Regions from separate parts of the Micromonospora sp. NPDC049801 genome, predicted to be linked through region 2. Evidence: riboswitches for the same ligand, from Rfam matches in the RefSeq annotation. Region 2 holds a riboswitch; each other region holds the start of a gene.
What was found. A riboswitch is a leader RNA that binds a small molecule or an ion and turns the genes downstream of it on or off. The one in region 2 is predicted to bind cyclic di-AMP.

Region 1: linked by a shared signal. The riboswitch ahead of AB0I89_RS21605 (NlpC/P60 family protein) and the one ahead of AB0I89_RS11710 (hypothetical protein) in region 2 are both predicted to bind cyclic di-AMP.
Region 3: linked by a shared signal. The riboswitch ahead of AB0I89_RS07215 (transglycosylase family protein) and the one ahead of AB0I89_RS11710 (hypothetical protein) in region 2 are both predicted to bind cyclic di-AMP.

What each region holds. Positions count from the first base shown of each region.
Region 1 is NZ_JBFAMS010000012.1:83,667-90,423, reverse strand. Features, by position in the region: gene AB0I89_RS21620 (zinc metalloprotease) at 1-971, shown strand, start outside; gene AB0I89_RS21615 (pyridoxamine 5'-phosphate oxidase family protein) at 1,045-1,593, opposite strand; gene dcd (dCTP deaminase) at 1,671-2,249, shown strand; gene AB0I89_RS21605 (NlpC/P60 family protein) at 2,321-3,361, opposite strand; cyclic di-AMP (ydaO/yuaA leader) riboswitch at 3,374-3,509, opposite strand; gene AB0I89_RS21600 (peptidoglycan recognition family protein) at 3,745-5,700, shown strand; gene AB0I89_RS21595 (NlpC/P60 family protein) at 5,759-6,757, opposite strand, start outside.
Region 2 is NZ_JBFAMS010000005.1:243,873-254,665, reverse strand. Features, by position in the region: gene AB0I89_RS11750 (helix-turn-helix domain-containing protein) at 1-229, opposite strand, end outside; gene AB0I89_RS11745 (CsbD family protein) at 390-563, opposite strand; gene AB0I89_RS11740 (heavy metal translocating P-type ATPase) at 638-2,890, opposite strand; gene AB0I89_RS11735 (hypothetical protein) at 2,903-3,841, opposite strand; gene AB0I89_RS11730 (copper ion binding protein) at 3,855-4,064, opposite strand; gene AB0I89_RS11725 (metal-sensitive transcriptional regulator) at 4,160-4,456, shown strand; gene AB0I89_RS11720 (copper-translocating P-type ATPase) at 4,462-6,501, opposite strand; gene AB0I89_RS11715 (YibE/F family protein) at 6,814-8,172, shown strand; cyclic di-AMP (ydaO/yuaA leader) riboswitch at 8,339-8,470, shown strand; gene AB0I89_RS11710 (hypothetical protein) at 8,474-9,496, shown strand; gene AB0I89_RS11705 (carbonic anhydrase) at 9,556-10,263, opposite strand; gene AB0I89_RS11700 (MarR family winged helix-turn-helix transcriptional regulator) at 10,424-10,741, shown strand.
Region 3 is NZ_JBFAMS010000003.1:310,786-321,578, forward strand. Features, by position in the region: gene AB0I89_RS07195 (nitrilase-related carbon-nitrogen hydrolase) at 28-1,467, shown strand; gene AB0I89_RS07200 (BTAD domain-containing putative transcriptional regulator) at 1,437-4,253, opposite strand; gene AB0I89_RS07205 (peptidase inhibitor family I36 protein) at 4,439-4,840, shown strand; gene AB0I89_RS07210 (peptidoglycan-binding domain-containing protein) at 4,950-5,438, opposite strand; cyclic di-AMP (ydaO/yuaA leader) riboswitch at 5,707-5,877, shown strand; gene AB0I89_RS07215 (transglycosylase family protein) at 5,877-6,569, shown strand; gene AB0I89_RS07220 (hypothetical protein) at 6,645-7,001, opposite strand; gene dinB (DNA polymerase IV) at 7,105-8,292, opposite strand; gene AB0I89_RS07230 (VOC family protein) at 8,350-8,787, opposite strand; gene AB0I89_RS07235 (GNAT family N-acetyltransferase) at 8,878-9,591, opposite strand; gene AB0I89_RS07240 (FMN-binding glutamate synthase family protein) at 10,204-10,793, opposite strand, start outside.

The DNA.
Region 1 (6,757 bases), on a different contig from region 2:
ACCTGCTGACCCGGCGTGTCGCCGGTGTCGCGTCGACAACTCTCGCGCTGCTGCTCAGCACCGCTGCGGTGGGCGTCGTTCCGGCCGCTTCGGCCTTCTCCTCAGCACCGGGTGGCGCCTGCGCGCAGCCGGTCGACAGCCACGCCAACGCCCGGGCGAAGCCCGGCGCGGGGGCCCTGCACGAGCCGAACGAGCTGACCGCCAAGCAGGTCCGCGAGCGGGACGCCGACCTCGCGGCGGCGCTGCGCGAGCGGGCCAACTACCGGGCCGGCGCCGGCGCCACGACGCTGGCCGCTACGGTCACCATCCCGGTGGTGGTGCACGTGATCCAGGAAAACAGCACTCGGGCCGGCGGAAACATCCCCGACTCGATGATCACCTCGCAGATCAGCGTGCTGAACCAGGCCTACGCGGGTGGGACCGGCGGCGCGGCCACCGCGTTCGCCTTCCGACTCGACTCGATCAACCGGGTGACGAACCCGTCCTGGTATCCCATCGTCGACGGCTCGTCGGCGGAGCGGTCGATGAAGTCGTCGCTGCGGGTGGGCGGCAAGAACACGCTCAACATCTACCTCGGCGAGTTGAGCGACGACCTGTTGGGCTGGGCGACCTTCCCGCAGCGCAGGCTCAGCAGCATGGATGGCGTGGTCGTGCTGAACGAGTCGCTGCCGGGCGGCACCGCCACCAACTACAACCAGGGCGACACCGGCACCCACGAGGTCGGCCACTGGCTGAACCTCTACCACACCTTCCAGGGTGGCTGCGGCGGCTCAGGTGACGGCGTCAGCGACACCCCGGCCGAGGCGTCGCCCGCGTACGAGTGCCCGACCGGCCGGAACACCTGCTCGGCGGCCGGCCTGGACCCGATCACCAACTTCATGGACTACACCTACGACTCGTGCATGTACCAGTTCACCGCGGGTCAGGCGAGCCGCATGCTGACCGCGTGGAACGCGTACCGCGCGGCCTAGCTCCACGCGTACACCAGGTGCCGGCTCCGTCACGACGGAGCCGGCACCGGCGTATCTGCCCCCAGGGCCGTGGTCAGGCGGCCGTGCACTGGACGTCGCGGCTGCGGCGGGTCGGGCGCGTCTGCGGTACGGCCGCGGGCGCGGCCGCCGCGGGCGGGGTCTGCGGATCGAGCCAGACCTGGACGGCCGGACGCCCCACGGCGATGCCCAGGCCGTGCTGGTCACGACGGGTCAGCATCGCCACGTCGACGGTGAACTCGAACAGCCGCCAGTCGGCCCGCGGCTCGGCCCGAGCGCTCTGCGCCAGCCGGGCCACCCGGACCGGATCGGTGACCGGCCAGGCGTGACCCGCCACGTACGCCTCGTCGTCGCTCTCCTCCGGAGGGAACGAATGCAGCGCGTATCGGCCGTCCCGTTCGAGGTCCCGGCGCTTCGGCGAGTCGATGATGAAGCAGAACAGACCCTCGTCGGTGATGACCGGGGAGACCGGATGGACCCGGGGCCCACCGTCGGCACGGACCGTGGCCAGATAGCCGAAGCCCGGCCCGTACTGCTGCAGGAGAACGCGGATGCCGTCGGCGAGGCGGGGCTCGTCGACGGCGAAATCGGACCAGGAAGCCATGCGAGCATTCTATCGAACAAATGTACGAGGAGCGACCTCGACACGCTGGTCACCGCCCACCTCGCTATGGTGGTCCGATGCTGCTCTCCGACCGTGACCTGGTCTCCGAGATCAAGGCCGGCACGCTGGGCCTGGAGCCGTTCGAGCCCACCCTGGTCCAACCCTCCAGCATCGACGTACGACTCGACCGGCTGTTCCGGGTCTTCAACAACCATCTCTACACCCACATCGACCCGGCCATGCAGCAGGACGACCTGACCTCGGTGGTCGAGGTGCCCGACGGCGAGCCGTTCGTGCTGCACCCGGGAGAGTTCGTGCTCGCCTCGACGCTGGAGGTGATCTCGCTCGGCGACCAGCTCGCCGGCCGACTGGAGGGGAAGAGCTCGCTGGGCCGCCTCGGCCTGCTCACCCACTCAACCGCCGGGTTCATCGACCCGGGCTTCTCCGGGCACGTCACGCTGGAGCTGTCCAACGTGGCGAACCTGCCGATCACCCTCTGGCCGGGCATGAAGATTGGTCAGCTCTGCATCTTCCGACTCTCGTCGCCCGCCGAACACCCGTACGGCTCGGTGGTCTACGGCTCGCGTTACCAGGGTCAGCGAGGCCCGACGCCCAGTCGCTCCTGGCAGAACTGGCGTGCCTGGCCGACGCGCTGATCCGCCCTTGCGATGTAAGGAAGGGCCCCCTTCTATACCTGAGGCGTTAGAAGGGGGCCCTTCCTTACACCTCAGCCGGGGCGACCGTAGCTGTGGATGGGCCCGTCGTCGACCTTCTTCATCTTGACGGGCACACCGGCCTGGGAGGCGTGCACCACCCAGCCGTCGCCGACGTACATCCCGACGTGGTGGATGTCGCTGTAGTAGAAGACCAGGTCACCGGGGCGCAGGTCGCCCTTGCTGACGTTCTTGGTCACCCGGCTCTGCGCGGCGGCGTTGTGCGGCAGCGACACACCGGCCTTCGCCCAGGCGGCCAGCATCAGCCCGGAGCAGTCGTACGAGTTCGGACCCTCGGCGCCCCACACGTACGGCTTGCCGATCTGGGCGCAGGCGAACTTGACCGCGATGCCGGCACCGCCACCCGGGTAGCTGGCCGGGCAGGGCGCGGGACGCAGCGAACCGCCGCCGCCGTTGCCGTACACCTTGAGGCGCAGCTTCTGTAGCCGGTCGATCTCCTCGTTGATCTGCTTCTTCTTCGCCGCCAACTGGGCCTCGGTGCGGGTCAGCTGGACCACCATCTCGTCCAGCGGCGCCTTCTGCCGGGCCAGCTCGTTGCGCAGGTCGGCGACCTGGCGGACGTCCTCCTGCTGGTTGTGGGCGAAGCGGTCGAGCATTTCGAGCTGACCGACCATCTCACTGGGCGACCGGCTGCCGAGCATCGTGTTGACGGTCGACAGGTTTTCACCCATGTACGCGCGGACGGCCAGCGCGCTGACCTTGTCCATCGCGGCGTCGACCTGGCGCTCCAGCGGCGCGATGCGGGCGGCGAGCGTGTCGGCCTGCTTGCGCTTGAAGGCCAGGTCGGCTCGGGTGGCGTTGTGCCGCTCGATGATCGGTTCGAGCTTGTTCCAGTCGTCGTCGATCTGCCGTTCGATCTCGGCGACGGACGGGTCGGCGTGGGCCACCGTGGCGCTACCGGTCAGGACGACGGCGACGCCGACCAGGGCGGCGAGGGCGGTGGTGAAGCGGGACCAGCGTGGACGCGGCACGGTCGACGTCGGGTCGGCCGGGGCCGACCGTCCGGACGACGGCCGCGGGGCTTGGAGGGCCACCGGGTTCCGTACTCCTTCTTCCTGACCGCCTACCGGGTTAGCTGACGGGTTCGGGCGGGAAGTGGGCGCCCTACCGCAGGAACTGCGGATTCACCCCGAGGAACCTGGGTCCCCGGCTCGCTCGCGAGCGACTCGGCGGTGTCGGTCCGTTACCGCCCGGGGTGGGCAGACCTGCTACCGGGCCGACGAATGACCAGAGTAGAGACGGCCGTTACCGATCCGCAACCCGTGCGGCCGTGACACTCCGTACCGATTGCGGCGGGCCATCGAGCGGACGTGAAGATTTCCTTCCGTACGTTTCGAAACATGGAAAGGTATTGACGTGGGCTCCCGAGCAGGACGAAGGTGACGGCACCGACACCAGTTCACATGTAGGGGGTTCGATGAAACGTCCGACCCTGCTCGCCGTCGCGCTCGTCACCGCCACGGCGGCCGTGCCGCTGTCCGCCGGCCCGGCCACCGCGGCCCCCGCCGCCGACCGCCAGCAGCAGTACGCCGCCGCGGCGACCGAGTACGGCGTACCCATCGACGTACTACTCGGCGTCTCCTACCTGGAGTCCCGCTGGGACAGCAATGCCGGCACGCCGAGCACCAGCGGCGGCTACGGCCCGATGCACCTGACCGACGCCCGGCACGTGACCGCCCTGCCCCGGGGCGGTCACCACGACGCCCCGGGAGAGGATCCGCGCGGCGACGAGTCCCGTCGTCCTCTCGCACCGGCGCCCGCCACCGGCAACGCGCCGCCCAGCGCCGCGCTGCAGACCGTGGACGCCGCCGCCGCGCTCACCGGCGCCACCGCCGAGGCGCTGCGCACCGACCCGACGACGAACCTCCGGGGTGGGGCGGCGCTGCTGGCCGCGTACCAACGGGAGGTCGGCGCCCCGGTCGGAGTCGGCACCGACCCGGGCACCTGGTACGGCGCGGTGGCCCGCTATGCCGGCGCGGACAGCGCCGATGCCGCGGCGGCCTTCGCCGACGAGGTCTTCACCACGATCGGCGCGGGCGAGACGCGGGTGACCGACGACGGCCAGCGGGTCACGCTGCCGGCCCGGGCGGTACGACCCGAGCGGTCCTGGCTGGACCGACTGGGGCTGCGGCGACTCGCCCGCCCGGACGGGTTGGAGTGCCCGAGCACCGTGTCCTGTGAGTGGATCCCGGCACCCTACGCGGCGTTCGGCGACGGCGACTACGGCAACCACGACCTGTCCGACCGGCCCGCCCGGCAGAAGATCGAGTACATCGTCATCCACGACACCGAGGCGAGTTGGGCGACCACCCTGCAACTCGTCCAGGACCCAACCTACGTGAGCTGGCACTACTCGCTGCGCTCGGTGGACGGGCACATCGCCCAGCACGTCCGCACCAAGGACGTCGCCTGGCACGCCGGCAACTGGTACGTCAACGCCAAGTCGATCGGGCTGGAACACGAGGGCTTCGCCGCGCAGGGCACCTGGTACACGGAGGCGATGTACCGCACGTCGGCGAAGCTCGTGCGGCACCTCGCGCTGCGGCTGGGCATCCCGCTGGACCGCCAGCACATCATCGGCCACGACAACGTGCCCGGCACCACGGCGGCGACGGTCCGCGGGATGCACTGGGACCCGGGGCCGTACTGGGACTGGACGCACTACTTCGACCTGCTGCACGCCCCTCGGCTGGACACCGGCACCCCGGCCACCGGGCTGGTCCGGATCGACCCCGACTACGCGACAAACCAGCCGGCGTTCACCGGATGCGTCACCCCGGGGGCACCGTGCGCGCCCCGCGGTTCCTCGTCGGTGGTGCTACGCACCGCGCCGGCTCCGGACGCGCCACTGGTCAACGACATCGCGCTGCGCCCCGACGGCACCCCGAACACGATGGACGTGTCGGACCACGGTGCCCGCGCGTCCGCCGGCCAGACGTACGCGCTGGCCGGTCGACAGGGCGACTGGACGGCCATCTGGTACCTCGGGCAGCGGGCGTGGTTCCACAACCCCGCGTCCGCGCCGACGGCCACCTGGACGGTCGGCATGGTGGTCACCCCGAAGCCCGGCCGGGCCACGATCCCCGTCTACGGGCGGGCGTACCCGGAGCAGGCGGCCTACCCGGCCGGCGTGCCGTACCAGGCGATCTCACCGTTGCAGTACACCCTCGCCGCCGGCCAGCGGTACGCCGTCGGCGCGGTGCTGCCCGGCGAGTACTACCGGGCCAGCACGTTCGACGGCTCCTCGCCCGGCGACTGGACGGTGATCCGGGGCCAGAACCGGTACGCGCAGATCCAGTTCGGCCACCGCGTCATGTACGTCGACCTCGCCGACGTGCAGTTGCTGCCGTCCCCGGTGGGCGCACCCCGCTGAGGAACCACGACGGCCCCCGGTCGAGGTGACCGGGGGCCGTCGTCGTGCGTGCTGGGGATCAGCCAGGTCGGCGGAACCCGGCGACCGGCATGGTGTTGATGCTGGACACCTGCACCGGTTTACCGGCGCGTGGCGCGTGCACCATCTGGTTGTTGCCCAGATACAGCCCGACATGACTCAGGCCCGAGTAGAAGAAGACCAGGTCACCGGCACGGGCGTCGGCGCGCGAGACGGCCTTGCCCTCGTTCCACTGATCACCCGTGTGGTGGGTGAGGTAGATCCCGGCCGACTTGTAGGCGTACTGGGTCAGGCCCGAGCAGTCGAACGAGTTCGGGCCGGTGGCGCCCCAGACGTACGGATCGCCGACCTGCTGGCAGGCGGTCTTGATCGCCTTCTGCGCCGCCACAGAGACCACGCCGTTGATGGTCGGGCAGCCGGCGGTCTTGACCGTGGTCTTGGGCATCGACGCTTCGAGCTTCTTGATCTCGGCGTCGATCTGCTTCTTCTTGGCCGCCAGCTCGCTCTGCTGCTTGGTCTGGGTGGCGATCAGCGCGTCCAGCTTCTGCTTCTCGCCGTCGTACTTGGCCCGGACGGCGAGCACACCCTCAACCTGCTTGCGCTCCTGGGAGGCGAGCCGGTCGAGGAGGGTGAGCTGCTCGGTGAGCGTGTCCGGCTTGGCGCTGACCAGCAGCGCGCCGATCTCCTGCGAGGGGCCCGACATGTAGTAACGGGAAGCGAGGTCGCCGACCCGGTTGAGTGCCAGCTCGCTCTGCAGGGCCAGCGGCTCGATCTTCTTCTGAAGCTCGGACGACTTCTTGCGGTTGACGGCGAGTTGCGCCCGCACCTTGTTGTACTTCTCGATCGTGGGCTCCAACTCCTCCCACTTCTTGTCGATCTGCGCCTCGATCTCGTCGACCGTCGGCTCGGCCTGCGCCGGCACGGCGATCATGCCGGCACCGACCGCGGCGGCGGCGACCAGCACGATCAGGCGACGTGCGACCCGGCGCAGACCACGCGGTCGAACGGGCGACCCTGGTGCGTGACGATGAGGGGGCAT
Region 2 (10,793 bases):
CCTTCCCGTCCTCCGACAACTCCATGCGGGCGGTGACCAGTCCGGCCGCCGCCAGCTTCCGTAGGTGGACCTGCAACAGCGCGCGGCTGATGCCCAGTTGCCGGGCCAGCCCACTGACGTACGCGCGCTCGCGGGCCAACGCGGCGACGACCCGCAGCCGGTGCGGGTTGGCCAGCGTGGCCAGCACCCGGATCAGGTCGTCGCCGGTCGGCGGCGAAGCCGCGCTCATAACCAGCCCTTGCACATGCCAATAGAAGTTAGCAGGTACGGCGGCGCGGCGGCGCGGCACGAAGACGGAATCAGGGGGATCTCAGGGTTCGGCGCCCCGGACACGACAGCACGCCGGGCCGGTGATGATCACCGGCCCGGCGTGCGGATTACGTCGTACGTCAGCTCTTGAAGGCGTCCTTGATCTTCTCGCCGGCCTGCTTGAGCTTGGCCGTGGACTGGTCGGCGCGACCCTCGGCCTCGAGCTGCTCGTTGTCGGTGGCCCGACCGGCGCCTTCCTTCAGCTTGCCGGCCGCGTCCTCGGTGGCGTTATTGACCTTGTCGTCGAATCCCATTGCCAACCTCCATCGCAAGCGTCGCTACGAACTCAGAGGTACCCCCGTCGTCACCGGTCCAACCATCGCGGTCGTCACAGTTCGCCAGCGGCCGAACGGAAGCGGCGCAGCCGCAGGCTGTTGGCCACCACGAAGACCGACGAGAACGCCATGGTGGCGCCGGCGATCATCGGATTGAGCAACCCGGCGGCGGCCAGCGGCAGGGCCGCCACGTTGTAGCCGAACGCCCAGAACAGGTTGCCCCGGATGATGCCGAGCGTGCGCCGGGACAGCCGGATGGCGTCCACCGCGGCGTCCAGGTCGCCCCGGACGAGGGTCAGGTCGGACGCCTCGATCGCCACGTCGGTGCCGGTGCCCATGGCGAGCCCCAGGTCGGCCTGGGCCAGCGCCGGCGCGTCGTTGACGCCGTCACCGACCATCGCCACCGAGCGGCCCTGCGCCTGGAGCCGCTTGACCACGTCCACCTTGCCGGCCGGCAGCACCTCGGCGATCACCTCGTCCACGCCCACCTCGGCGGCGACCGCCCGGGCCACGGTGGTGTTGTCGCCGGTCAACAGGACCGGAGTGAGCCCCAGGGCGCGCAGCCGCGCCACAGCCGCCCGGCTCGTGGGCCGGACCACGTCGGCGACCGCGAGCACGCCCCGGGCCCGCCCGTCCCAGCCCGCGACGATCGCCGTACGACCGGCGGCCTCGGCGTCCCGCACGGCCCACTCGACCTCCGGCGGCACCTCGACACCGCGTTCGCGCAGCAGCCGGACCCGGCCGAGCAGCACGACCCGCTCGTCGACCGTGCCGGTCACGCCCAGCCCTTCGAGGTTGGCGAAGCCGGTCACCCGGGGCAGCTCGCCCGCTTCGGCGGCGGCCACCGCGACGGCACGGGCGATCGGATGCTCGGACGCGGCCTCCACCGCACCGGCGAGCCGGAGCAGCTCCGCGCGGTCCTCGCCACTGGCCGGCACCACGCCCACCACGGTCATCCGACCGGTCGTCACGGTGCCGGTCTTGTCCAGCACGACGGTGTCGACCCGGCGGGTCGACTCCAGCACCTCCGGTCCCTTGATCAACACACCGAGCTGGGCCCCGCGACCGGTGCCGACCAGCAGCGCGGTCGGCGTGGCCAGACCCAGGGCGCACGGGCAGGCGATGATCAGCACGGCCACGGCGGCGGTGAACGCGGCGGTCGGACCGGCCCCGGTGCCGAGCCACCAGCCGAGGGTGCCCACGGCCAGGGCGATGACGATCGGCACGAACACCCCGGAGATCCGGTCGGCCAACCGCTGCACCGCCGCCTTGCCGCTCTGCGCCTGCTCGACCAGGTCGGCCATCCGGGCGAGCTGCGTGTCCGCGCCGACCCGGGTGGCGGTGACGATCAGCCGGCCGCCCGCGTTGATCGTCGCGCCGACCACGGCGTCGCCCGGACCGACCTCGACCGGCACCGACTCACCGGTCAGCATGCTGGCGTCCACGGCGGACGTGCCCTCGTCGACGACACCGTCGGTGGCGATCTTCTCGCCGGGACGGACCACGAACCGGTCACCGACGGCGAGCCGGTCCACCGGGACCAGGGTCTCGACCCCGTCCCGCAGCACCGCCACCTCCTTCGCGCCGAGGTCGAGAAGGGCGCGCAGGGCCGCGCCGGCGGTCCGCTTGGACCGGGCCTCGAAGTAGCGACCGGCCAGGATGAACACCGTGACCCCGGCGGCGGCCTCCAGGTAGATGTTGCCGGCGCCGTCGCCGCGGGTGATGGCGAAACGGAACGGGTGCGTCATCCCGGGCATACCGGCGTCACCGAGGAACAGCGCCCACAGCGACCACCCGAACGCGGCGAGCGTGCCGATCGAGACCAGCGTGTCCATGGTGGCCGCGCCGTGCCGCAGGTTGGTCCAGGCCGCGCGGTGGAACGGCAGCCCACCCCAGACGACCACCGGGGCGGCCAGCGTCAGCGAGAGCCACTGCCAGTAGTCGAACTGCCAGGGCGGCACCATGGCCAGCAGGACCACCGGCACGCTCAGGACCGCCGAGACCCACAGCCGGGTACGCGGACCGCGCAGCGGGTCCTGCGGCGGCGGCTCGGCGGTCGGCGGCGTCGGCAGGGCCGCCGTGTAGCCGGTCTTCTGGACGGTCTCGATCAGGTCGTCCGGGGTGACGTCGTCGGCGTACCGGACGGTCGCCTTCTCGGTGGCGTAGTTGACGGTGGCGCTCACGCCGTCCATCCGGTTGAGCTTCTTCTCGACCCGCGCCGCGCACGCAGCGCAGGTCATCCCCCCGATCGCCAGTTCGATCCGGTTCGGCGCCTCGGGCAGCGGTCTGCTGCTGGTGGTGGTCATCGTCCAGTCCCGTCAGTCGTGCCCGTGCCCGGGGGTGCCGTGGTCGGCCCCGCCGGTCGGTGTCGGCTCGCCCGTCGCGGCCGGGGCGGCGCCCGCCAGGATGGTGAACTCGGCGGTGTGCACCTGCCCACCGTGCTGGAAGTCGAGGTAGAGCCGGTAGGCGCCGGCCGAGGGCACCTCGGCGTGGAAGGTGACGGCAGGGCCGGGCGGGGTGCGTCCGTCGCCGGGCGTCCCGTCCGGGTGCACGTGCAGGTACGCCAGATCGCCCCGACGCAGCGCCACCAGGTGCCCGTACGCACCCAGGTAGGGCTCCAGGTCGGTGACCGGCTGCCCGGCACGGCTCACCGTCAGGGTGAGCGCCGAGGTCCGGCCGGGCTCCGGCGTGCCGGCCAGGGTGACGGTGTAACCGTCGACCGTGGTGCTGGCCGCCGGGGCGGGCAGCGTCCGCTCGGTCAGCTCGCCGGGGACGGCCACGTCCACGCCGAGGGTCAACGGCTCGCCCCCGGTCGGGGTGAAGTCGGCGAACGCCCGCCACTGCCCGGCGCCGGCCAGCGGGGTGGCGACCCGCCAGGTGCCGTCCGGGGCGAGATCGGGGTGGACGTGCCGGAAGCCGGACAGGTCCCGGCGGGCGACGATCAGGTGCATCCGTCTGTCGTGCGCGACGTCGTACCTGGTGACCGGCCGACCGTCCGGCCCGTCGATCCGGAACGCGAACTGGCCGGCGGGCGCGGTCACCGGTTGGAGCGTGTAGCCCCGGTCGGAGACGAGCAACCCGCCGGGAACGAGGTCGGCCACCTCGCCGCTCGTGGTGAGGCCCGAGGTGTGGGCGACGTCGGGCCGGTTCTGGGTTACCGGGTCGACCGGGTCGACCACCCGACCGACCCCGTACGCCGCGCCGAAGACCGCCGTGAGACCGAGGGCGAACGCGCCCAGCCTGGTCACCGTGGTCATCGCGGACCTCCGCTCACGCCTCGACGAGGTCGTAGCCGGCCTCGTCGACAGCGGCCCGGACGGCCCCGGTGTCCACGGGCTGCTCGCTGCTGACGGTGACCTGGCCGGTGGCGAGGTCGACCCGCACGTCGCGTACGCCCTCGATCGCGCCCACCTCGGCGCTGACCGCGCTGACGCAGTGCCCGCAGGTCATGCCCTTGACCTGGTACGTCGTGTCGACCATCGGACGTCTCCTCTCGTAGTACCGGTACCCGGTGGGGGTATGCCGGCAGGAACGGACGCTACCATACCCCCCAGGGGTACGCTATCCTCGTCGCCATGACCGCACCCACACCGATCCGCGGGTACACCGCCAGCAAGGACCAACTGCTCGCGCGCCTGCGCCGGGTGGAGGGGCAGGTCCGGGGCATCGAAAAGATGGTCGACGAGGACCGCTACTGCATCGACGTGCTCACCCAGATCTCCGCGATCCAGGCCGCGCTCGACAAGGTGGCCCTGGGCCTGCTCGACGGGCATGCCCGGCACTGCATGCACGAGGGGGCGGCCGAGGGTCGGGCCGACGAGATGGCCAGCGAGATGATGGCGGCCGTCGGCCGACTCATGAAGCGCGGCTGAGCGCCTCACTCCCGCCCGGAATCGAGACGTACCCGGCGCAGCAACTGCGCGTTGAGCGCCACCACGATGGTGGACGCGGACATCAGCACGGCCGCCACCGCCGGGCTCAGCGCCACCCCGGCCCCGGCGAGCACCCCCGCCGCCAGCGGCAGCGCCACCACGTTGTAGCCCGCAGCCCAGGCCAGGTTCTGCCGCATCTTGCGGTACGACGCCCGGGAGAGCCGGACCACGGCCCCGACGCCACGCGGGTCGGACGACGCCAGCACGACCCCGGCGGACTCGATCGCGACGTCGGTGCCCGCCCCGATCGCGATGCCCACGTCGGCGCGGGCCAGCGCCGGCGCGTCGTTCACCCCGTCACCGACCATCGCCACGGTCAGCCCGCGCCGCTGGAGTTCCGCCACCCGGCTGTCCTTGTCGGCCGGCAGCACCTCGGCGAAGACCTCGTCCACCCCGGCCCGGAAGCCCAGGTCGGCGGCGACCGACTCGGCCACCGACCGCGCGTCCCCGGTGATCATGGCAATGGTGCGGACGCCATCGGCCCGCAGCTCGGCGATGGCCTTGCGGGCCTCCGGCCGCACCGCGTCGGTGAGCGCGAACGCCCCGAGCACCGTGTCCGGCAACCGCAGGAGATACAGCACCACGGCACCGCGTGACGACCAGCGGCCGGTCGCCTCCCGCAGCTCGTCCGACAGCGGTCCACCCCGCTCACGCAGCAGGGTCGGCCCGCCCACCGCGTACTCCGTACCGTCGACGATGGCCCGCACCCCGCGACCCGGCAGCGAGCGGAAGCCGCCGGCACGGGCCGGCCCACCGGGTCCGGCCGCCGCCACGATCGCGCGGGCCAGCGGATGTTCGCTGTCGGACTCGACACCGGCGGCGATCCGCAGCGCCTCGTCCCGGCCCACGCCGGGGGCCGTCACCAGGTCGGTGACCTCGTGCGCGCCCCGGGTCAGCGTGCCGGTCTTGTCGAACAGCACCGCGTCGACGGTACGCATCCGCTCCAACGCGAGCCGGTCCTTGACCAGGATCCCGCTTCGCGCCGCCAGCGCCGTGGAGAGCGCGACGACGAGTGGGATGGCCAGGCCGAGCGCGTGCGGGCAGGCGATCACCAGAACGGTGACGGTACGCACCACCGCCTCGTCGGGCTCACCGAGCGCGGTCCAGACCACCAGGGTGAGCACGGCGGTACCGGCGGCCACGTAGAAGAGCGCGGCGGCGAACCGGTCGGCGAGCAGTTGAGCCTGCCCGCCCGAGCGCTGCGCCTGCGCGACCATGCGTTGGATGCCCGCGAGCGCGGTCTTGTCGCCCAGCGCCTCGACCCGGACCCGGATCGCCGAATCGGTGGCGACCGTGCCGGCCACCACCCGATCGCCCGCCGACCGGGCAACCGGGCGCGACTCGCCCGTGATCATCGATTCGTCCAACTCCGCGTCGCCGTCGACGACCCGGCCGTCGGCCGGCACCCGACCCCCGGGTCGGACCAGCACCACGTCGTCGACCCGCAGCCCGTCGACAGGTACGCGCTCGACCCGCCCGTCCGCCGCCACCCGCTCGGCCTCGTCGGGCAGCAGCGCCGCCAGTGCCGCGAGCGCCCCACGGGCCTGCCCGATGGCCTTCATCTCCTGCCAGTGCCCGAGCAGCATGATGGTGACCAGCGCGGCCAGCTCCCACCAGAAGTCCAGGTCGAAGGCGCCCAGGCTGGTCGCCAGCGACGCGGTGTACGCCACGGTGATCGCCATCGCGACCAGCAGCATCATGCCCGGCGCGCGGTCCCGGATCTCACGTACCGCGCCGACCAGGAACGGCCAGCCACCCCAGAGGAACACCACCGAACCGAGCACCGGCCCCACCCAGGAGCGACCCGGCGCGTCCAGCCGGAGCCCGAGCCGGTCCACCACCAGGTCACTGGTCAGCACCACCGGCACGGTGAGCACCAGACAGACCCAGAACCGCCGACGGAACAGGGCCGGGTCGTGCCCGGCGTGCTTGTCGTGCCCGGCGTGCTTGTCGTGCTGTCGGTGCTCGGTGGGTGGCTCAGGCATGACTCCACCATCCGCCGCGCCCGGGGCGGTGTCAGCGGTTCGACTCCCCCGACACGTCCGCACGACCTGCGACCCCCCGCCGCGCTGGTTAGCATCGTCCAGCGATGACCCACCGGATCCCGCCGCCGAGACGGGCGACGGCGCCGCCACGGCGCGGCCCCGTACGGCGCCGACCCGACCACTTCATCACTCTCCGTGATTGCCGGGTCGTCAGGCGGCGAACCGACGCGCTCGTGCCCGCGTTCGTCCGGCGGAACTGAACCGCAGAGGCCGCCGGCACGTACCCCGCACCGGATCGTTGGGAGTCTCGCATTGGGTTCCGACCACAGCCATTCCGCTCGACCCGCCCCGCCCCGGGTACGACGGATCCTCATCGCGACGGTGGTGCCGCTCTTCGTGGCCACCGTCGTCGCCGCCGTGGTGCTGTGGCCACGGGACGGCGCACCGAAGAGCGGCGGTGGGGCGGATCTGCCGCGCCACCACGGCACGGTGACCCGGGTGGTGACCGAACCGTGCCCACCCTCGACGAGCCCGGAGGGCACGCCGAGCGGCGGGCCGTGCGGCACGGTGGACGTACTCCTCGAAGACGGGCCGCGCGCCGACCGGCAGGTGAGCACGCCCGTCCCCGCCGGCCCCGGAGCGCCTCGGGTCGAGGTGGGCGACGACGTCGTCCTGGTCGAGCTGACCGATCCGACCGATCCCACCCTCAGCACCTGGAACATCGCCGAGCACCAGCGCGGGACGCCACTGGTGTGGCTCGTGGGGGTCTTCGCCGCCGCCATCGTCGCGTTCGGCCGGTGGCGGGGTCTGGCCGCGCTCGCCGGCCTAGCCGCCAGCTTCGCCATCCTGCTCACCTTCGTGTTGCCGGCCATCGGCGCGGGCCGGTCACCGCTGCTGGTGGCGGTGGTCGGCGCGGCCCTGATCATGTTCGTGGTGCTCTACCTGACACACGGGGTGACCGCGCAGACCTCCGTCGCGGTCCTCGGCACCCTGGGCAGCCTGGTGCTCACCGGCGTCCTCGCGACCATCGCCACGGCCGCCACCCAGCTCACCGGCTTCGGCAGCGAGGACGCCACCACGCTCTCGATGTTCCAGGCGGAGGTGGACCTGCGCGGCCTGCTGCTCGCCGGGATCATCATCGGCTCACTCGGGGTACTCGACGACGTGACCGTCACCCAGGCCGCCACCGTCACCGAGCTGGCGAACGCCAACCCCGGGCTGGGTCGACGACAGCTCTACCGGGCCGCCACCCGGGTCGGCCGGGCGCACATCGCCTCCACGGTCAACACCATCGTGCTGGCGTACGCGGGCGCGTCACTGCCGCTGCTGCTTCTGCTCACCGCCGACTCGCGCCCCATCGGGCAGATTCTGACCAGCGAGTTCCTCGCACAGGAGATCGTCCGCAGCGCGGTCGCCACCCTCGGCCTGATCGCCGCCGTACCCCTCACCACCGGGCTGGCCGCGGTGGTGACCGCGGCCGGGTCGACGGCCACGCCCGACGCGGACGCCCCGCCACCGCGCCCCCGCGCGGACCGCGCGGAGGCGCTCGCCGCTCTCAGTTCCCCGCCGACGGATCGGGCCGACCGGCCCGATCCACAGCGGAACACACCCCCATCCACCGCCACCACCGGGTGGCCAGAGCCGAACAGGAGCACGGATACGGCATGGTGACACTCCTCAGCGTGACCGGATCGGGCACCCGCCCTGAGAACCGCGTCACTGGTCACTCAACGCCATGGCGAAATGACGCTTTTAGTCGGCATCAGGACGTAGCTCAGGCGGTGGACTCTCGGGTAACCTCGCTGCCGGTCACCGACGAAGGCGCGCAGCGGCGCCTGCGGTGCCACCGCCCAATCGCCAACCGGCGAGCCGGGGACCCAGGTACCTGGGGTGAATCCGCGACAGCGGTAGGGGCCACTTCCGCCCCGAACCCGTCAGCTAACCCGGTCGGCGGTCGACGGAAGGGAAGATTGTGACGGCACCCCTACGCCGCTGGTTGACGCCCGTGGTGGCCGTGTTCGCCGCGCTGACCGTGCTCGCCGGACCCCTCCCGGCCCACGCCGCCCCGACGACCCCCACACCGTCCGGGCACGAGGAGGACGGCGACGAGCCCAAGCTGCTCACCGACGTCATCGAGCAGACCAACCGGGACTACGTGGCGGCCAAGTCCAAACTGGACAAGTCCAAGAAGCGGCAGGTCGAACTCGCGGCAGAGGTCGACCGGGCGAAGGCCGACCTGGCCGCGCTGGCCCCGCAGGTCGCGCAGATCGCCGCTCAGTCGTACCGGACCGGACGGGTCGGCGCGATCGCGATGCTGCTGGAGGCCGACGCCCCGGACTCGTTCGTCCAGCGGGCCGCGGCGCTCGACGAGATGAACATGGTCAACGAAAAGAAGCTCGCCGAGGTCAACGCGGTGAAGTCCCGCGCCGAGGAGGCCAAGCTGGCCCTCGACACCGAGGTCCGGGAGCAGCAGAAGCAGACCGCGCTGATGGCGAAGGACAAGCGCGACGCGGACAAGGCGCTCGCGCTGGTCGGCGGCAAGGGCTTCACCGGCGGTCTGGTGGACGCCACCTCCCCGGTCGCCCGGATCGGCCCGGGTCGCACCGCCGACGGCGACTGGAAGCCCCAGTCGTGCAGCGAGAAGGACCCGACCACCTCCGGCTGCGTCACGCCGCGCACGCTGCACGCGTACAAGGAGGTCAAGCGGGCCGGGTTCAACCGGTTCGTGGGCTGCCACCGCAACGGTGGACCGTACGAGCACCCGAAGGGTCGCGCCTGTGACTGGTCGTTGCAGAAGAGCGGCTTCAGCCCGTGGCACAACGACGACACCCGGATGTACGGCAACAACGTGGCCGCGTTCCTCATCCGCAACGCAGACCGGCTCGGCATCTACTACGTGATCTGGAACCGGCAGATCTGGTTCCCGGCGACCGGCTGGAAGTCGTACAGCGGGCCGTCGAACCACACCGACCACGTACACATGTCGCTGCTCTGATCCGACGCCCAACAGTTCGAGGGCCGTCCCGCGTCGAGCGGGGCGGCCCTCGTCGCGTGTCAGGCGGCGGCGGTCGCGGCCGGGTCGTCCGAGGCGTCGCCGGCCGGTACGGGGGTCACGGGTCGCACCGCCCCGGCGGCGAGCCGGTACGACATCCCCACCACCGCGCACCGCCCCCGCGCCACCTCGTCGGCCAGCACGGGCGACTGCCCGAGCAGCGTCTCGACCGTCTGCGCGATGTGGATGTCGACGATGCCGTCGATGTCGTGCACGCCCTCGGCCGTGGCTCGTCGCAGGCTGGGCAGCACCGCGTCGACCACCGCTGGGAGATGTCCCGGGGGCGCGATGCCGGTGGCCGCCGATTCGCGGGCCGCCTGCACGGCGCCGCAGGAGTCGTGCCCGAGCACCACCACCAGCGGAGCGCCGAGGACGGCCACCGCGTACTCGACGCTGCCCAGCACCTCTGGCCCGGTGGTGTGCCCGGCGGTCCGGACGACGAAGAGGTCACCCAGCCCCCGGTCGAAGATGATCTCGGCGGCCAGCCGCGAGTCGGAGCAGCCGACGATCACCGCGAAGGGGTGCTGCCCGTCCGCCACGGCGGCCCGGTGCCCGGCATCCTGGTTGGGGTGGCGCGGCTCTCCGGCGACGAAGCGACGGTTGCCAGAGACCAGCTCGGCGTACGCTCGGGCCGGCTCGGTGGCGACCGGCGCCTGCTCGACGGTCCGCTGCGTGCCCGGCTGCCCGCCGGGCGTACCGGAACGGCTCATCCCCGCACCTCGTCTCACGCGTTTGACCTGCTCAACGGTCTTTTCAACCGGGCCGGCGGCGGGCGCTGGCTCGCGCTCAACGGTCACACGCACGGCAAGATGCGTCAAGATATGCGTGATTTAGATTTCATACGTTGACCCGGAAAGGCGGCCCCCCACGATGGCGAGCACGACGGCCGGAGGCGGCCGGAACTGGACATTTCTTACCAACCACGGCCATGTGCTGCTCGCCATCGCCCGCGACCCCACCGCCCGGCTCCGTGATGTGGCGGCGGAGGTGGGCGTCACCGAGCGGGCCGCCCAGGCCATCGTCGCCGACCTGGAGGCCGAGGGTTACCTGCACCGCACCCGGGTGGGGCGGCGCAACGAGTACACCCTCAACCCCGCCGGCCGGTTCCGGCACCCCGCCGAGGCCGAAGTGCAGGTCGGTGACCTCCTCGCGCTGTTCACCCCCACCCCCGGCGACGACACTCCCTGACGACCGTCGTGCGCCCCGATGTCGGCCGGCGTCGCCGGGCCGCTGCGCGACG
Region 3 (10,793 bases), on a different contig from region 2:
CGGCCGCTCCCGCCGCACGATCGACGCATGACGACGATCATCGCCGCGCTCCTCAGTGGACTGCTCTGGCTCGGTGGTTCCGGGCTGCACCCGGTTGCCGCGCTGACCTGGCTCGCCCCGATCCCGCTGATCCTCGCCTCGGTGCGGGTACGCCCGAGGACCGCGCTCGGTGCGACGGTTCTCGCCTGGTCGATCGGCCAACTCGGCATTGTCGGGTACTACCGCGGCACGCTGCGACTACCGGTCTTCGTGGTCGGCGGCGTGTTCGTGCTCGGCCTCGGCCTGGCAGCCGGCACGGTCCTGCTCGCCCGGACGCTCCTGCGGCACGGGCGAGTCGGGACCGCTGTTCTCACCGTGCCGTCACTGTGGGTGCTGGGCGAGTACGCCGCGTCCCGCCTGTTGCCGCACGGCGCGTGGTGGAGCCTCGCCTACACGCAGGCGGACGTCCGCCCGGTCATCCAGCTGACCGCGCTCACCGGCGTGTGGGGCGTCACCTACCTGCTGCTCGCCGTCCCGATCGCCCTCGCCGCCCTGCTCGCAGGCCTGCGACCCACCCGCACCGCTCGGCTCGACGGCCCACGCCCGGCCCTCACCTGCCTGCTCGCCCTCCTGCTCGGCGTCGGCGGATGGTCGGCCTGGTCACTGAGTCGCTCCCCGGAGCCGGCCGAGCCGCTGACCGTGGGCCTCGTCGCGCTGCGACAGTCCGAGGACGGGCTCCCGATCGACGAACCGTCCGGGCGGGACCTGCTCACCCGGTACGTTCCGCGGGTCTCGGACCTGGCCGCGCGCGGGGCGCGGATCGTCGTGCTGCCGGAGAAGGTGTTCGCCGTGACAGACGCCACCCTGCCCCTGCTCGTCGAGGCGCTCCAGCAGACCGCGGCCCGGGTCGTCGTCGGCGTGGTGCTGCGGCGGGCCGGGACCGCGAGCAACGTGGCGCTGGTGCTGGACCCGAGCGGAACGATCAGGACGTACGAGAAGCGACATCTGATCCCGGGCCTGGAGGACTGGCTGACGCCGGGCGGCGACGAGGTGATCGTGGACGGGCGGTTCGGCGTGGCGATCTGCAAGGACCTTGACTATCCCGGTCTGGTCCGGCGGTATCGGGCGCAGGGCGTCTCGGTGCTGCTCGTCCCCGGCCTGGATTTCACCTCCGACGGCTGGCTGCACAGCCGGATGGCCCTCGTCCGTGGGGTGGAGAACGGGATCACCGTGGTCCGCGCCGCCGCGTTCGGCCGGCTGACCGTCACTGACCCGGGCGGCAGGGTCGTGGGCGAGGCGACCGCCGGTGACGCGGAGCTGCTGGTCACGGCCGCTCCGACGGCGGGGTTCGGCACTGTCTATTCGCGTACGGGAGACTGGTTTCCGATCGTGTCCCTGGTCTTGTTCGTGATCTCCGTGGGAGCGGCGGTGGGCCGGCCCAACAGCGGGCCCCGCCGTCACGACCCGTCGGCCGCCGTGAGCCGTTGACGGATCCGCTGCGCGTCCGGGTGGCCCAGCTCGTCGAGGATGCCCAGCGCCGCCCGCCAGCTCCGCGCCGCTTCCGCCGGGTCGCCGGCGTCGACCAACGCCTCCGCCAGGTGCGTCAGCGTGTCCGCCTCGTAGTACCGGTCCCGGAACTCCCGGTACAGCGCCAGCGCGTGCCGGTAGGCGATGACCGCCTCCGCTGGTCGTCCGGCGCGGTGCTGCGCGTAGCCGAGGGTGTCCCACGTGGGCGCCTGGCCCTGCCGGTCGTCGAACTCGCGCAGCAGCTCCAGCGCCTGCTGGCACGCCTCAACGGCGGCGTCGTGCTCGCCGAGCTGGGCCCGGTACCAGCCGACCGCGTTGAGGGCCATCGCCTGCCCGTAGCGATGGCCCGCCTCGCGGTACAGCGCCAACGCCGCCTCGGCATGCCGGACCACCTCGGCTCGCCGGCCCTCCCGGTCGGCCACCTCGGCGAGATCGAGGTAGGTGTGCGCCTGGTTGGCGGGGTCGCCCAGCTCGCGGAACAGCTCCAGCGCCCGCCGGAGCTGACCGGGCGCCTCGTCGAGCCGGCCCAGCCGGGCCTGCGCCCGCGCCAGGCTGCGGTGCGCGTACGCCTGCCCGACCGCCGCGCCGCCGCGCCGCGCCGCCGCCAGCGCCGTCCGCTGCACCGCCAACTGGTCGTGCCAGCCGCCCTGGCGGTCCAGGAAACTGGTCAGGCTCCACGCCAGTTGCCAGGCGTGCCGGTCGGCGCCGCTGGCGGCGCACCGTTCCACGAGCGCGATCAGCACGTCGCGCTCGCGCGTGAACCACGCCATGGCCTCGTCGTGGTCGCCGAACTTCTCCGGCCGCACGCCGGCGACGGCCGGGGCGAGGGTGATCGGATCCCAGTGCGGATGCAGCAGCACGGCCGCGGCGTGCGCGCTGTGCAGGTAGTGGTCGAAGAGTCGGCCGCGCGCCTCGGCCCGGTCGCCGGCTGGGTCGTGCTCGGCGGACAGTTCGGCCGCGAACGCCCGCAGCAGGTCGTGCATGGCGTACCGGTCCGGGGCACGTTCCAGCATCAGGTGCGCGTCCGCCAGCTCGGCGAACGCCGCCTGGACGGCCCGCCGGCCGGCACCGACGAGACTGACCCCGGCCGCCGTACTCACCGTCACGTCCGTGCTGCCGCCGACCAGCCGGAACAGCCGCGCGGTCGGCACCGACAGCAGCCGGTACGACCAGGACAGCGCCGCCCGCACGCTGCTGTCGTGGTCGCCCGTGTCGAGCCCGTCCAGCCGGCCGCCGGCCCGGAGCTGCGCGCCCAACTCGGCCAGCGGCAGGTGGGGCCGGACCACCGCCCGCGCCGCCACCACGACCAGGGCCAGCGGTAGCCGGTCACAGAGTCGGACCAGATCGTCGACCGCGGCCCGCTCCGCCTCCGCCCGCGCCCCGATCCGCGCGTACAGCAGGGCCTGGGCGTCGTCGGCGCTGAGCAGATCCAGCACGACCGCCTCGGCGCCCTCGGTGGCCACCAGACCGGTGAGCCGATCCCGGCTGGTCACCAGCACCAGGCAGCCGGCCGCGCCCGGCAGCAGCGGCCGTACCTGCGCGGCGTCCCGGGCGTTGTCGAGCAGCACCAGCACCCGCCGACCGGCGAGCAGGCTGCGGTACAACGCGGTCTGCGCCTGCTCGTCCGCCGGCACCTCGCGCGGCGGCACCCCGAGCGCGGCCAGGAAGCCCCGGACCACCTGCTCCGCGCTTCGGACGACGCCGCTGTGGCTGTAGCCCTCCAGATTGGCGTAGAGCTGCCCGTCCGGGAACTGCCCGGCGACCCGGTGCGCCCAGTGCACGGCGAGGGCCGTCTTGCCGACCCCGCCCGCTCCGGAGAGCACGGCCAGCGGGACGGCCCCGGGTCGTTCCTCGGCGGACGCCCGCAGCGCGTCCAGACGGTCCAGCTCCGAACGCCGCCCGGCGAAGCCCCGGACATCCGACGGCAACTGCGCGGGGACCGGGCGGTCCGGCCGCGACGGGGCGACGATGACCGCGGCGGCCGGCACGGGGGACACCTCCGGGGTCGGCGAGGTGACCTCGCCGCGCAGGATGGCCTGGTGCAGCTGGCGAAGCTCGATGCCCGGGTCCACACCGAGCGCGTCGGCGAGCCGGTCCCGCAGTCGGGCGTAGTACGTCAGTGCCTGCGCCCCGCGACCAGCCGCGGCCAACGCGTGCAGCAGCACGGCGGCGACCGGTTCGTCGAGCGGGTGCTCGTCGGCGAGCCGGGTCAGCGGATCGATCACCGCATCCGGCTCGCCCCGTCGCAACAGCCCACGGGCCCACTGCACGGCGGTGTCGGTGTGCCGGCGGTGCCAGTCCTGCCGGACCCGGGCCGCCCACTCGCCCGGCAGCCCCGCCAGCGGCTCGCCACGCCACAGCTCAAGCGCCCTGCGCAGCAGTTCCACCCGTTCGGGGTCCCCGTCGGGCAGCCCGTCGGCACGCTGCCGCAGCGCGTCGAAGTGCGGGCCGTCCACTGTCTCCGGTGGCAGGTCCAGCAGGTAACCACCCGACCGTCGCGCCAACACGTCCGGCGCGCCCGCGTCGGCCAGCACCCGGCGGAGCCGGGCGAGGTAGACGTGCAGGTTGTGGCGAACCCGGGGCGGCGACGCGTCGCCCCAGACCCGGTCCACCAGAGCGTCCAGGTTCACCGGTCGGCCCACGTCGACCGCCAGTGCGGCCAGGACGGCGCGCTGGCGGGCCGCTCCGGCATCGACCGGACGGCCGTCCGCCCAGACCTCGACCGGCCCGAGGACCCGAATCTCCATGAACCGCCGCTCGCTGCACCGCCGGTCGCCCCACCGGCACCCCCGGGACAGCCGGATTGAGGTTCCGGCAGGAATTCGTCGACCTTCCGCGCAGATCATCGTTGCTACAAGGACATCGATCAACGTGATGTCGGCAACTCGACTCGCGGCCGGTTCCGGTCGTGACGACACCGGAGGTCACCATCGTGCGAAGTGCTCTGCGAAGGCTCACGTCCGCGCTGCTCGGTACGATCGCCGTGGGCGCCACGCTCGGCGTCGCCCCGAGTCCGGCCCAGGCCAACTACGCCTGCCCGTCGGGTCTGCTCTGCCTGTACGCCGGGGCCAACTTCAGCGGCGACATCTTCCTGCTCGACGGTCCGTACAACGGATGCAACGACGTCCCGCTGCCCTCGTACTTCCGCAACCGGGCCCAATCGATCATCAACAACCGGCCGTCCGGCACCGTCTCCACCTTCTGGGACAACGCCAACGCCACCGGCCTGCTCGGCTACCAGCACGCCTATGGCTACCGGGCGAACCTGGCGTACGACTCGGCCGCGATCGGGGGGAACTGGAATCAGCGGATCGAGGCGGTCCGGGTCTGCTGATCCATGAGCGTCGCCGCGCAGGGGGGGAGCCGGCGACGCCGCACCGGGGGAGGGGCCGCCACGGCGCCGGCCGGAGTCCGCGAGGGCTCCGGCCGGCGCTGTACGGCGGTCAGCCCGGGTAGTAGCAGACGTTGGGAATGACCGGGCCGCCGTTGACCCCGAAGATCGCGAAGCCCATGTACGCACGTGTCTGCGGGCCGTACTCGCCGTCCTCGGCGATGTTCGCGTACACGATGTCCTCATTGATCTTGTGCTGGGCGTACCGGACGGCGTCCCGGGTCTTCGGACCGTAGTTCCCGTCCAGGCTGAGCGACCGCGCGTAGCAGTTGTTCAGCGCCTCCTGGAGCACCAGCACCGCGGAGCCCGAGTGGCCGTAGGTGAGGTAGCAGCTTTTGTTTCCGGTCTGCCAGCCGACGGTGGGCACGTGCATGTCCGCGCCGCCCGGGTAGCCGCCGACCCGGTAGAAGGTCAGGCTGGTGCACGGGCTGGACGCCTGTGCGGCGGTCGGCGCGGACAGCGTCAGGCCAGCGCCGGCCAGTAGGGCTACGAGGACGGCTGCGGCGCGGCGACGGCCGTTGCGACTCTGCTGGAGCGGCATGATCTCCTCCTGGGGTGTCGTTTCCGGGACGGACCCGGTGTGCTCCAGAGCATCGCTACCGCCCGTCTACGGTTTCCTGTCCGAACGTCAATTCACCGGGACGGCAGGCCCTGATCGGAAACGGTCCATGATGGCCGCTGCACAGGTGGACGTCCTCCGCAACCGCTGGCCGCAGCGCCCCGCGTGAGCCGGTGAACAACTTCACAAGCGGTGGGCGACCGTCACCCACCGTGCCTACCGTCGGTCGGGTCCACCACCGTGGACGCCGCGACCGGCAACGCCAAATCCTGCCCCCGGTCGTCGGAAACAGAACCCGGGCAGGAGCGGGGGACCCAACGTTCCTCGGTGCATGTCACCTCGGGGTGAAGCCGCCAGCGCGCGGCCGGGCTCCTCGGCCCGAACCCGACAGCTCACCTCGCCGGCGTGGAGGAATGATCCATGACGTCTGCGTACACCCCCCGTCATCGACGGGTCACCACCCGCCGCGTCGCCGTCGGTACCCTGGCGGTCGGCGCGGTCACCGGCGCCGTCGCCCTCTTCGGCCCGGCGGCCCCGGCCCAGGCCGGTGTCAACTGGGACGCGATCGCCCAGTGCGAGTCCGGCGGCAACTGGAAGATCAATACCGGGAACGGCTACTACGGCGGGCTGCAGTTCTCCCAGGGCACCTGGGCCGGCTACGGCGGCACGAAGTACGCCGCCCGCGCCGATCTGGCCAGCCGTGGCGAGCAGATCGCGATCGCCGAGAAGGTGCTCGACGGGCAGGGCATCGGCGCGTGGCCGACCTGCGGCCGCAAGGGCGGCTCGTCGGGCGGTACCTCGACGAAGTCCACCGCGAAGTCCCCGACGAAGTCCACCGCGAAGTCCCCGACGAAGTCGACCTCCAAGTCGTCGACGTCCACCTCCGGCAAGGAGCGGCCGGCACGCGGCGACCAGCCGGCTACCCGTGGTCACGAGCGGACCGCCCCGGCGGCCGGCGGCGACACGTACGTGGTCGCGCCGGGGGACACCCTGTCGGAGATCGCCGAGCGGCACCCCCGCAGCGGCGGCTGGCAGGCCCTGTACGAGCGCAACCGTCAGCTGATCGGCGCGGACCCGGGCCTGATCTTCCCGGGGCAGCGGCTCGCTCTCTGACGTACGTACCGACGAACGCTCGGCCGGGTCACCGGCCGAGCGTTCGTTCGTCTGGCGCTGTCCTCGCGGGACGGGTCACGCCGCCGAGGCGGCCGACCTCGCCTCGCGGCGGGCCATCACGTCGCCGTTCCAGCCCCAGCGCTGCGCCGGCGCGGCGGCCTCGGCCGTCCAGCCGGTGCCGCCCCCGCCACCGTCGATGGCCGTCTCGACCGAGTCGGGGGTGCTGCGGGCCAGTCGCAACGACTGCTCGGCGGTCGTACGCGCCGCACACGGCCAGGACTGGCCGGCGCACTGGAGGTTGCGGCAGCGACCCTCGTCGTCGGCCTCGTGGGCCTCGAGCACGTCGACCGCGAGCTGCCAGAGCAGCGGGTCGGTCACGTCGCCCGGACGTTCGGCACGACGGCTCGGTCGGTTGCTGGTCTCGTCGGACATGGGCCCCCCTCGTCAGGCTTTCCCCTCAAGACTTCACCTGTGTGCGGCCGGCTAAACCGCCGACCTGCTGTGATGTGTCTCCGGTCGCAGCAACCGGGGCGCTCTAGTCCGGCAATAGCGGCATCTCGACACCGGGAGCGCGGCCGAGCAGCGCCGCCCGGGTGAGCGCCGTCGAGCCGAAGCGGTCGCGGACCGCGTCCACGGCGGCGTCCAGGTCGGCCCCGGTGTTGGCTTGGAACGGCAGCTCCGGCTGCACCGGGTTGTCGTCCAGGTTGCCGACCGAGACGCCGAGCAGGGTGACCCCGCGCCGGTCGATCTCCGGTAGGGCGGCCCGCAGCAGTGTCCGGGCGGCGGCGAGCAGTGCGGTGGTGTCGGCGGTCGCCTTGGGCACGGTGTGCGAGCGGGTGGCGCGGGTGTAGTCGCCGAAGCGGAGTCGCAACACCATGGTGCGTCCGGACCGTCCGGCCGCCCGCATCCGTCGGGTGACCCGGTCGACCAGACCGGCGAGGATGGCGTCCAGTTCCTCCGGCGCAGGTGGGGTACGCCCCAACGCGTGCTGCGCGCCCATCGAGCCCCGCCGGCGGCCCACCTGCACCGCCCGGGGGTCGCGGTTGTGGGCGAGAGCGTGCAGGTGCCGGCCGGCGCCGGCCCCGAGCAGGGACACCAGCGCGGCCTCGCCGAGCCGGGCCACGTCCGCGACGGTACGGATCCGGCGTTCCCGCAGCTTCGCGGCGGTGACCGGACCGACGCCCCAGAGCCGTTCCACCGGCAGTGGATGCAGGAACGCCGTCTCGGCGTCGGGGGCGACAACCAGCAGCCCGTCCGGCTTCGCCACCGCGCTGGCCACCTTCGCCAGGAACTTCGTCCGGGCCACACCCACCGTGATCGGCAGGCCGACCCGGTCGCGGACCTCCCGGCGCAGCCGCTGGGCGATGTCGGCCGGCGTGCCGACCAGCCGGCGCAGCCCGCCCACGTCGAGGAACGCCTCGTCGATGGAGAGCCCTTCGACCAGCGGCGTGGTCTGGCGGAAGATCTCGAACACCGCCCGGCTGGCCTGCGTGTACGCCGACATCCGGGGCGGCACCACGATCGCGTCCGGGCAGAGCCGTCGTGCCTGCTGACCCCCCATCGCGCTGCGCACACCCCGCGCCTTCGCCTCGTAGCTGGCGGCCAGCACCACGCCGCCGCCGACGATCACCGGCCGTCCGCGCAGGCGCGGGTCGTCACGCTGCTCGACCGACGCGTAGAAGGCGTCCAGGTCGGCGTGCAGGATGTGGGCGTCGTGCGACACGTACACATGTTCGCATGACGGCCGGTCGTCGCGGCAGTGAGCTGGGAGAACGCCCGCTCAGTCGAGGCAGAACTCGTTGCCCTCCGGGTCTGCCATGACGATGTGACCGGCGCCGAGCGGGGGAGCGGGCTCGTGTCGGGCGAGCCGTCTGGCACCCCGAGCGGTGAGCCGGTCGGCCTCCGCCTCCAGGGCCGCCATCCGGTCGTCACCCGTCAGCCCCGGCGCGGCCCGCACATCGAGGTGGACGCGATTCTTGGCCTGCTTGCCCTCCGGCACCCGCTGGAAGAACAGCCGTGGCCCCGCCCCCGTGGGGTCGACCACCGCCGACGCGTCGTTGCGTCGCTCCGGCGGCACGCCCATCGCGTCCAACGCGGCCTCCCACGAGTCGAAGCCCCCGGGCGGGCCCTGCAACTCGTAGCCGAGGGTGTCGGCCCAGAACGCCGACAGGGCGGCAGGATCGGCAGCGTCGAACGTTATCTGCACTTCACGGGCCATGGCAGCATCCTCGTTTCCGGTCCGGTCGGTCATGTCGCCATCCTCTCGCGACGGACCGACAGGATCGGTGCGACAGCGGGTGCGGTCCGGTCACAGGTCGTCGAAGGGGCGGGCGTAGCGGAATTCGCCCCGGATCGATCCGTGCCAGGCGGTCAGCGGTCGGGCCATGAAGTACTGCGGGCCCCACGGCTGCGGCGGGGTGACGCCCAGATCGACGGCCGGCCGGAACCCGAAACGCGGGTAGTACTCGGGGTGCCCGAGGAGCACCACGAGCGCCTCGTCTCGGGCGTCGGCCGCGCCCAGGACCGCGTGCATCAGGGCGCTGCCGACCCCGCGTCGCTGCCAGCCGGGCAGCACGCCGAGCGGCCCGAGGCCCAACGCCACCGGCGCACCGGCCACGCGGGCCCGCGTGGCCACCACGTGACCCACCACCAGGCCGTCCGTATCGACCGCCACCAGGGAGTACGCGGGCAGCCACCCGTCGTCGACGCGCAACGCGTCCACGAGCGTCGCCTCAACCGGCAGGCGACACTCGCCACCGCCGTCGGTGCTCCTGGTGGCGGTGTCCGTGCTGGGCCCGTGCTCCGGATCGTGGTCCGGATCGTGGTCCGGCCCGTGGCCCGGATCGTGGTCCGGATCGTGGTCCGGCCCGTGGCCCGGATCGTGGTCCGGCCGGTGGCCCGGATCGTGCTGCGGCCCGTGCTCCGGATTGTCGGCAGGGCCGTGGTCGGCGGCGGCGAAGGCCGCGGCGTGCACGGCCCGGATGGCGTCGATATCGGCGGGGGTCTCACGTCGGATCAGCACCGCGCCACCATAGGTCGGCCGGGAACACGACTCCACGAGTTATTCGCGCGGCGCCGGATGACGCCGAAGGAGACTCTGGCGGACCCGCTTCTTGGGGGGTGTCGGATGGCACCGCAGAGGCCTCGGGGCGGAAGCACCACAAGAAGCGTGATGCCTGTGAGTCATCAAGATGACTCACAGGCATCACGCTCTTCGGGCGGCGGGCCGGTGGGGCGCGGGCCGGTGGGGCGGTAGGCCCGGCGGCGGTTGGCGGCGGCCCGGTGGCCCGGTGGCCCGGTGGGCCGGTTGGGGCGGTAGGCAGGTTGGCGGCGGGCCGGCGGGCCGGTAGGCGGCGGGCCGGTGGGGCGGTAGGCGGCGGGCCGGTGGGGCGGTAGGCGGCGGGCCGGTGGGGCGGTAGGCCCGTTGGTGGTTGGTGGTTGGTGGTTGGTGGTTGGTGGTTGGTGGTTGGTGGTTGGCGGCGGGCGGCGGCGCGGCGGCGCGGTGGGCGGCGGGCCGGCGGCGCGGTAAGCGGCGGGCCGGTGGGCCGTAGGCAGATTGGCGGTGGGCCCCGTGGGCGGCGGGCGGCGGGCGGTGGGCCCCGTGGGCGGCGGGTCGGTGGGTCGGTGGGCGGGATCAGCCGACGGCGGTGGGTGACGGCGGGGCGCTGCCGCCCTGGGGCGCCTCCGGGATCATCAGCCGGATGATCTCTTTCTGGTCGGCAGCGGAGGGCAGGCCCCAGTGCGGGCGGTACCCGTACACCTCGTGCAGTGGGGTGGAGCCGGTGCGGCCGTCCAGGATCTCCACGGCGTCCGTGCCGATCAGGCCGGGGTGTTCCACGCCGCAGGCCTCGGCGACCTTGGTCAGGTCCCGGCGCAACGTCGCCAGGTAGTTGGCCGCCCGGACGGATTTGAGCGTCGGGTCGAGGCCTCGGGCCAGCCACGCGTTCTGTGTCGCCACCCCGGTGGGGCATGTGTCGGTGTGGCACTTCTGCGCCTGGATGCAGCCGATCGACAGCATCGCCTCGCGGCCCACGTTGACCATGTCGCAGCCGAGTGCGAACGCCACCACGGCGTTGTCCGGCAGGCCGAGCTTGCCGCTGCCGATGAACACCACCCGCTCGTGCAGGTCGTGTTCCGCGAAGACCTTGTAGACCCGGGAGAAGCCCTGTTGGAACGGGAGCGACACCGAATCGGTGAAGATCAGCGGCGCGGCGCCGGTGCCGC